DNA from 2 places in the Pigmentiphaga litoralis genome. Region 2 is predicted to be linked to the other one. Evidence: predicted binding sites of a transcription regulator. Region 2 holds the regulator's gene; the other holds the start of a gene.
What was found. The regulator LexA, encoded in region 2, represses DNA repair genes until DNA is damaged. The targets are predictions, from matches to a motif close to ACTGTATNNNNATACAGT.

Region 1: a site for LexA is predicted at 1,726-1,743, ahead of HD883_RS25180 (PA0069 family radical SAM protein). Genes of this name have one in related genera too.

Annotation. Positions count from the first base shown of each region.
Region 1 is NZ_JACCBP010000003.1:137,725-141,139, forward strand. It holds gene HD883_RS25170 (alpha/beta hydrolase) at 1-121, shown strand, start outside; gene HD883_RS25175 (FAD-binding oxidoreductase) at 197-1,576, shown strand; gene HD883_RS25180 (PA0069 family radical SAM protein) at 1,822-3,249, shown strand.
Region 2 is NZ_JACCBP010000001.1:1,058,570-1,061,984, reverse strand. It holds gene HD883_RS04675 (hypothetical protein) at 209-1,150, opposite strand; gene lexA (transcriptional repressor LexA) at 1,164-1,808, opposite strand; gene rpsF (30S ribosomal protein S6) at 2,399-2,770, shown strand; gene priB (primosomal replication protein N) at 2,823-3,170, shown strand; gene rpsR (30S ribosomal protein S18) at 3,189-3,415, shown strand, end outside.

The DNA of each region.
Region 1 (3,415 bases), on a different contig from region 2:
CGCACTGACCGACCGCTTCGAGATTCCTGCGCGCAATCATTTCGATGTCATCATCGACCTGACCACGCCCGGCACCCTGCTTGGGGATGCCTGCCTTGCCTGGCTGCGCGCGCCGCGCTGACGGCGCCGCGCCCACGCGGGCACTGCCCAGCGCCGTCCCCTGGCGGCGCTTTCCTTTTTGCCTGACGGATTTGCCATGAAAGAACAGTTGATACAAGACCTGCGCGCCCTGTTGGGCGACGAGGCCGTGCTGACCGGAGACGCGGTGACAGGCCGCAGCGCAGGCGCCTTTCGGCCCGATTCGCTGTCCGCCTACGCGCTGGTGCGCCCCCGGACCACCGCCGACGTCGCCGAAGTCATGAAGCGATGTGCGGCCATGGGCCAGCCGGTCGTGACGCACGGTGGCCTGACCGGACTCGTGCGCGGCGCCGATGCGTCGCCTGACGAGCTGATCCTGTCCATGGAACGCATGACGCGGATCGAAGGCATTGACGTGGCCGGCCGCACCATGACGGTCGAAGCCGGCGTGACGCTGCAGCAGATCCAGGAAGCCGCCGCCGCCGTGGACCTGTACTACGGAGTGGACTACGGCGCGCGCGGCACGGCCACCATTGGCGGCGGCATTGCCACCAACGCCGGCGGCAACCGGGTGATCCGGTTTGGCATGACGCGCGCGTCGGTGCTGGGCCTGGAAGCCGTGCTGGCTGACGGCCGCGTGATCTCGTCCATGAACACCATGATGAAGAACAATTCGGGCTACGACCTGAAGCAGTTGTTCATAGGCAGCGAAGGCACGCTGGGCGTCGTGACGCGTGCGGTGATCCGTCTGCACGAAATGCCCGCCAGCCAGTGCACGGCGCTGGTCGCGGCCACCGATTTCGACGCCGTGGTGCGCTTGCTCAAGCACATGGACCGCAAGCTGGGCGGGCAACTGGCCGCCTTCGAATTGATGTGGCAGGCCTATTTCGACCTGGTGTCCACCCCGCCGGCGCAGGGCCGTTCGCCCTTTGCCGAACGCTATCCGTTCTACGTGCTGCTTGAATCGCTGGGCGCCGACCAGGAAGCCGACAGCGTGCGGTTCATGCAGGCGCTGGAAGAGGCCATGGCCGACGAGCTGATCGTGGATGCCACGGTGGCCCAGTCGCTGGACCAGCGCGATGCGCTCTGGCGCATGCGCGACAGCGTCGAAGAAATGTTCAAGTTCGGGAAGTCCTTCAACTACGACGTGTCCTTGCCCGTGTCCGAAATGCGGGCCTACGCCGACGGCGTGTCGGCCGCCGCCAAGGCCAACTGGCCGCAAGGCCGCTGCTGGATCTTCGGCCACATGGGCGACGGCAATCTGCATGTGTCGTTTTCGGTGGGCGACGGGTCGGACGAGACCAAGCACCGTATCGACGAGATCGTGTACGGCCCGCTGGCCGCGTTCCGCGGCGCCGTGTCGGCCGAACACGGGATCGGCCTGGACAAGCGGGCCTGGCTGGGCGTGTCGCGGACCGAAGAAGAATTGGCGCTGATGCGGCAATTGAAGGATTTCCTGGATCCGCAGGGGCTGCTGAATCCGGGCAAGGTGGTGTAAGAGGCGGGGGCTGAGGAAAGGCGCTGAGGAAAGGCTCTGAGTAAAGGCGCCGAGGAAAGGGCTGAGGAAAGGCGCTGAGGGCAGGCCTTGGTGCGGAGGCTCAGTTGTGGAAGCTGGATGTTTTCGCCCAATGCTGACTTGCCACGGATACTGTATGGATATACAGTTATTCCATGGACCACGCGCACCTTTCTTCTTCCGACCCCTTTCCGCCCGATGTCGAGGCGGAACCTGCCTGGCAGCCGCTGCGGCCGCTTCCTTTCAAGGGGCGGGGCGCGGTCAGGAACGTCGCCCACCGCTTCGAAAACGACGCCCGGCAGGCGGCCGACGACGGCTGGAACGGCGGGTGGGCCGGGCCGGATGGTGAAAACACGGGGCGGGCCGACGGGGCAGGGGAAGCCCGGGCCGGGAATGCTCGGGCCGGGAACGCTGAGTCCAGGAACGCTGAGACTGGGCACGCTGAGGCTGGGAATGCTGAGGCCGGGAAGGCCCAGGTTGGGAACGCCCAGGCTGGGAACGCTCAAGTCGGCAATGGTCAGGCCGGGAATGCTTACGCCAGGAAGGGTTACGCCAGGAATGCTCAGGTAGAGGCCGCTCCGCCCGCCGACCCGCCGTGCGACGAGGCATTGCCGCCGCTGCGCACCACCGTCACGGTAGAACGTGCCCGGCAGATCCTGTCGCGCAACGAATCGCCCGACATACCTTTCGACCGCGCCATCAATCCTTACCGGGGATGTGAACACGGCTGCGTCTACTGCTTTGCGCGGCCCACGCACGCCTACCTTGGCTGGTCGCCGGGACTGGATTTCGAGACCCGGCTCATTGCCAAGGAAAACGCGGTCGACGCGCTGCGGCGCGAACTGTCACGGCCGGGTTATCAGGTGGAGCCCATCAATATTGGCGCGGCCACTGACGCCTACCAGCCGATCGAAAAGCAGTGGAAGCTGACGCGCGGCCTGCTCGAACTGCTGCTGGAAACGCGGCACCCCGTAACGATCGTGACCAAGGGCGCCCTGTTGACGCGGGACGTCGACCTGTTGGCTAAGCTGGCTGAACGCAACTTGGTGGCGGTGTACGTCTCCGTGCCCACGCTGGACCCGGACGTGGCCCGCAAGCTGGAACCGCGCGCGGCTGCGCCGCACCGGCGGATTGAAGCCGTTCGAACCTTGAGCTCGGTAGGCGTACCGGTTGGCGTGTCGCTGGCGCCCGTGATTCCCTTCATTACCGACGACCAGATGGAACACGTGCTGGCCGCCGCACAGGATGCCGGCGCGCGCACGGCGTTCTATACGATGCTGCGGCTGCCGTGGGAGGTCAAAACCATCTTCAGCGACTGGCTGGACGCGCACTTTCCTGATCGGGCGGCCCGGGTGCTGCACCGGATCGAAGATCTGCGCGGCGGCAAGCAGAATGACCCGCGCTTTGGCACCCGCATGCGGGGTGAGGGGATCTGGGCGGAACTGTATGCCCAGCGTTTCGCCGCCGGGTTGCGCAAGGCTGGCATGGTGCGCGAACGGGTGGAACTGGACCGGACGGCGTTCGTTGCACCTGCCCGGCCAGCCAGTGGGCGTGGGGCGCGCGCGTCAGGTGCGTCACGTCCATCGGGTGCAACGAGTGGGGCAGGGCAGGCAGGCGTGGCAAGTCCGGCCCCGCAATTGTCTCTGTTCGCCTGAAGCAGGAGGGCGGTGGGTGGCGCCCCATGGTGCGCACTGGGCGAAAGCGCTTCGCCGAACGGGCGTCCGTGCATTGAACTCCGCGCGATGCCAACCTTGCCTGATGCGATTGCGCACCCGGCGCTTCGGGCTTGGTGCGCCGGCGTCCTTGGCTTGACGCCCCCGG
Region 2 (3,415 bases):
CGGCGGCACGGTATGGCCAGCAACCTCACATGTTAACGAATTGGCTGGGAGAACTGGCAAATTCCCCTGCGGCCATGTCGTCTGGCCATGCGGTGCGGCCCCGTCTGGCCCAAAGGAACGGGCCAAAAAAAAGCGACCCGCGGGGTCGCCCTGTAGTACTGACACGTGCCGTGCTGACTCGTTCAGTGCTGACTCGTTCCGTACGAGATCAGTTCATCAAACGGCCGACACCGGGCTTGCCTGGCACGGCAGGCGTGTCGGGCGTGCGGCGACGCTGTTTGAAGGGCCAGGGGCTGCGGTTGGGCGCGGAGGCCGATCCGGAACCAGAACCGGACCCGGCAGCCTGCGCGAGAGGCTCGGCCGCGGCAAGGGAGGCGGTCGACGCGGCGGCCGCTGCAGCAGCCGATGCTGCCGACGCAGCAAGATTGGCCGCGATGTGGATCAGCGACGTGCGCAGTGACCCACGGACTTCAGGCACCGGACGGGCAGCCTTCTGGTTGGCGAGCAAGGCCTTGGCAATCCCGCTTGCCGGCGGGGTTTGCCGCGTGCGCAGGCGGACCTGCGGGGCAGGCAGGCTCAGGCTGATGACCGGATGCGCGTGGGGCCGGGCAGGGTCGATCCGCTGCAGGTGGACCGTATCGCCAATGGGTGACTTGACCTGCAGCTGCAATGGCGCGGCCGACACGGCCGAGGCAGGCAATTGATCGTGACTCTGACCTGCGCTGAACAGGAAGACCGGGCAGCGCGACAGACGACCCGCGAGTTGCAAGGTGCGGATGACGTTGGCGTCGGCCGCGGCCAACGGCGGCATCCAGACCACGACTGCGCCGAAGATCGCGTCCTGCAGGTCGGCTTCGATCGACGCCATGCCTTCGAGCGGCGACGCGCTGCGAACAATGCGGACATGGTTCAGGTCGATGCCGTACTGGATCAGCGTCGGTGCATACGACAGGTAGGCGGGCACCAGCAGCGCCACCGTACGGCCGGTTTGCGTCAGTTGCCGCAGGCAGGGTGCCAGCAGGCGCAGTTCCCCCGCGCCATTGCGCGGGATCAGGATCTGCGTTACGCCGGCCGCAGGCCAGCCACCGTCGGGCAGGGCGGCGTCGAGCGTTGCAAAGCCGCTGTGTATGCCAGGGCGAGTCACGGTCATGGTCAATCTCCGGTTAGTGGAGGATGCCGGCGCGGATGAGACCGACGGCAATGCCTTCCACAGCAAAATCGTCGCGGTCCCGGCTGACTTCGATAGGCTGGAAGTCGGGGTTTTCAGGCAGCAGTTGCAGGCCCGCGGAGGTGTGTTTGAGGCGTTTGACGGTCACCTCGTCGCCCAGGCGGGCCACGATGATCTGGCCGTCGCGGGCCTCGGTCGTTTTCTTGACGGCGAGCAGATCGCCTTCCAGGATGCCGGCGTCACGCATGCTGAGCCCGCGCACTTTCAGGAGGTAATCCGGACGCATCGAAAAGAGGGCTTCGTCGACGCCTATGCTCTTGTCGATATGTTCGGCGGCAAGAATCGGGCTACCTGCCGCGACACGTCCGACCAGGGGCAACATCAGTTGGGCAAGCGCCGCGGGCAAGGCAAGCGGTTCCGCGACGGGTTCGTTGACCAGCCGGATGCCGCGCGACGTACCCGCCGCGAGTTCGATCACGCCCTTGCGTGCCAGGGCTTTCAGGTGTTCTTCGGCGGCGTTGGGCGAACGAAAGCCCAGCTGCTTGGCGATTTCGGCACGGGTGGGCGGGAAACCGGTAAGGCGGATGGCCTGACGGATCAGGTCGAGAATTTCTTGCTGACGGGCAGTAAGCTTGGGCATGGTTGCTCCGCAAAGGCCGCTGTAGCGGTAAGGACTAGCGGTACTGACTGACGTTGCTGACTGACGGTACTGGCTAGCGGTGAAGCTGGAAGACCGACGCTGCTCTGTACGTTTATCCAGTAGCTGTATTTTTATACAGTGTTTCGCTTTGCGCAAGCAAAAGCTGGGCTGAACCGTCCGGCCCGAGCCGGCGGCGCAACAACCAGGCGGGCGGGCGGCCCCTGTCTCGCGCAGGTTTCGCTGTCCTGCCACGCGTCTCTTGCTTTCTTGCCGCGGGTCAGTGATAATCATTGGCTAACTTTTGTGCAAGCGGTTTTCTGTCTAGCGCAAAGCATTGAGCGCGGGCAGCAACAAGCACCCGTAGCATTCAGCACCCGCAGCATTCAGCACTACCTTTTTTTTGGCGCGGATCGATGATCCCGCGCCACCGTCGGCGCCCAGATGCGCCGCTCCGATCCCGCAAAGTGTCTGCGTTATCGATCTTCGAAGCTTGAAGATCGGTCAACCATGGATCGGATTTAACCCTTGTCCGCCTACAGACGCTGGCGGACTAACTCTCTTCGAAAGAAGGGTATCCACAAGGAGCTTCGATGCGTCACTACGAAGTGGTATTTATTGTTCACCCGGACCAGAGCGAACAGGTTCCGGCCATGGTCGAGCGTTACAAGACGCTGATTACCGGCCAAGAAGGCGTCATTCACCGCCTGGAAGATTGGGGCCGCCGCCAACTGGCATACCCGATCCAGAAGCTCGTGAAGGCGCACTACGTGTGCATGAACATCGAGTGCAATCAAGCTACGCTCGACGAACTTGAACACGCTTTCCGCTACAACGACGCCGTGCTGCGTCACCTGGTCGTGAAGCTGAAGAAAGCTGAAACCGCTCCGTCGCCGATGATGAAGATCGTCGAGCGCGAAGAGGCTCGCAAGGTTTCTTCCGAACCCGCCCAAGCCGAGGCTTGAGCGCAGGTTCCACACCGGAACACAGGTCGATGTCCATTCCCTGGGCAACGCGTTGAACCGGGTTCAACTGACGGCGGAAGTCGTCGAGTGCAAGCCTCTCAGGTACACCCCCGCCGGGATTCCGGTGCTGGAACTGATGCTTGCGCATGAATCCGAAGTCATGGAGGGCGGCAGAGCACGCCGCGTCGACATGACCGTCAGCGCACTGGCCATTGGCGATCTGGCCCGCTCGCTCGAACGCACGGCGCTCGGCAAGCGGATGCAGATCCAGGGATTTCTGGCAGCGACCCGGAAAGGGTCAAGCAGACTGAGGTTGCACATTCAGCAGGCGGTCACGGTGGCGCACAGCGCGACTGACCCGGCTGCCGCAACGCCGGTCTCTGGTAATGAAACGGATTGAATACCCAAGGGGTACATCATGGCCGCATTTGGCAAACGGAAAGAAAAGAAGAAGTTTGGTCAACAAAACCCGCTGTTCAAGCGTCGCAAGTTCTGCCGCTTCTCGGCAGCGGGTGTTGACCAGATCGATTACAAAGATGTCGACGTGCTGCGCGACTTCATCCAGGAAAACGGCAAGATCATTCCTGCTCGTTTGACGGGTACGAAGGCGCACTACCAGCGTCAGCTGGATACGGCCATCAAGCG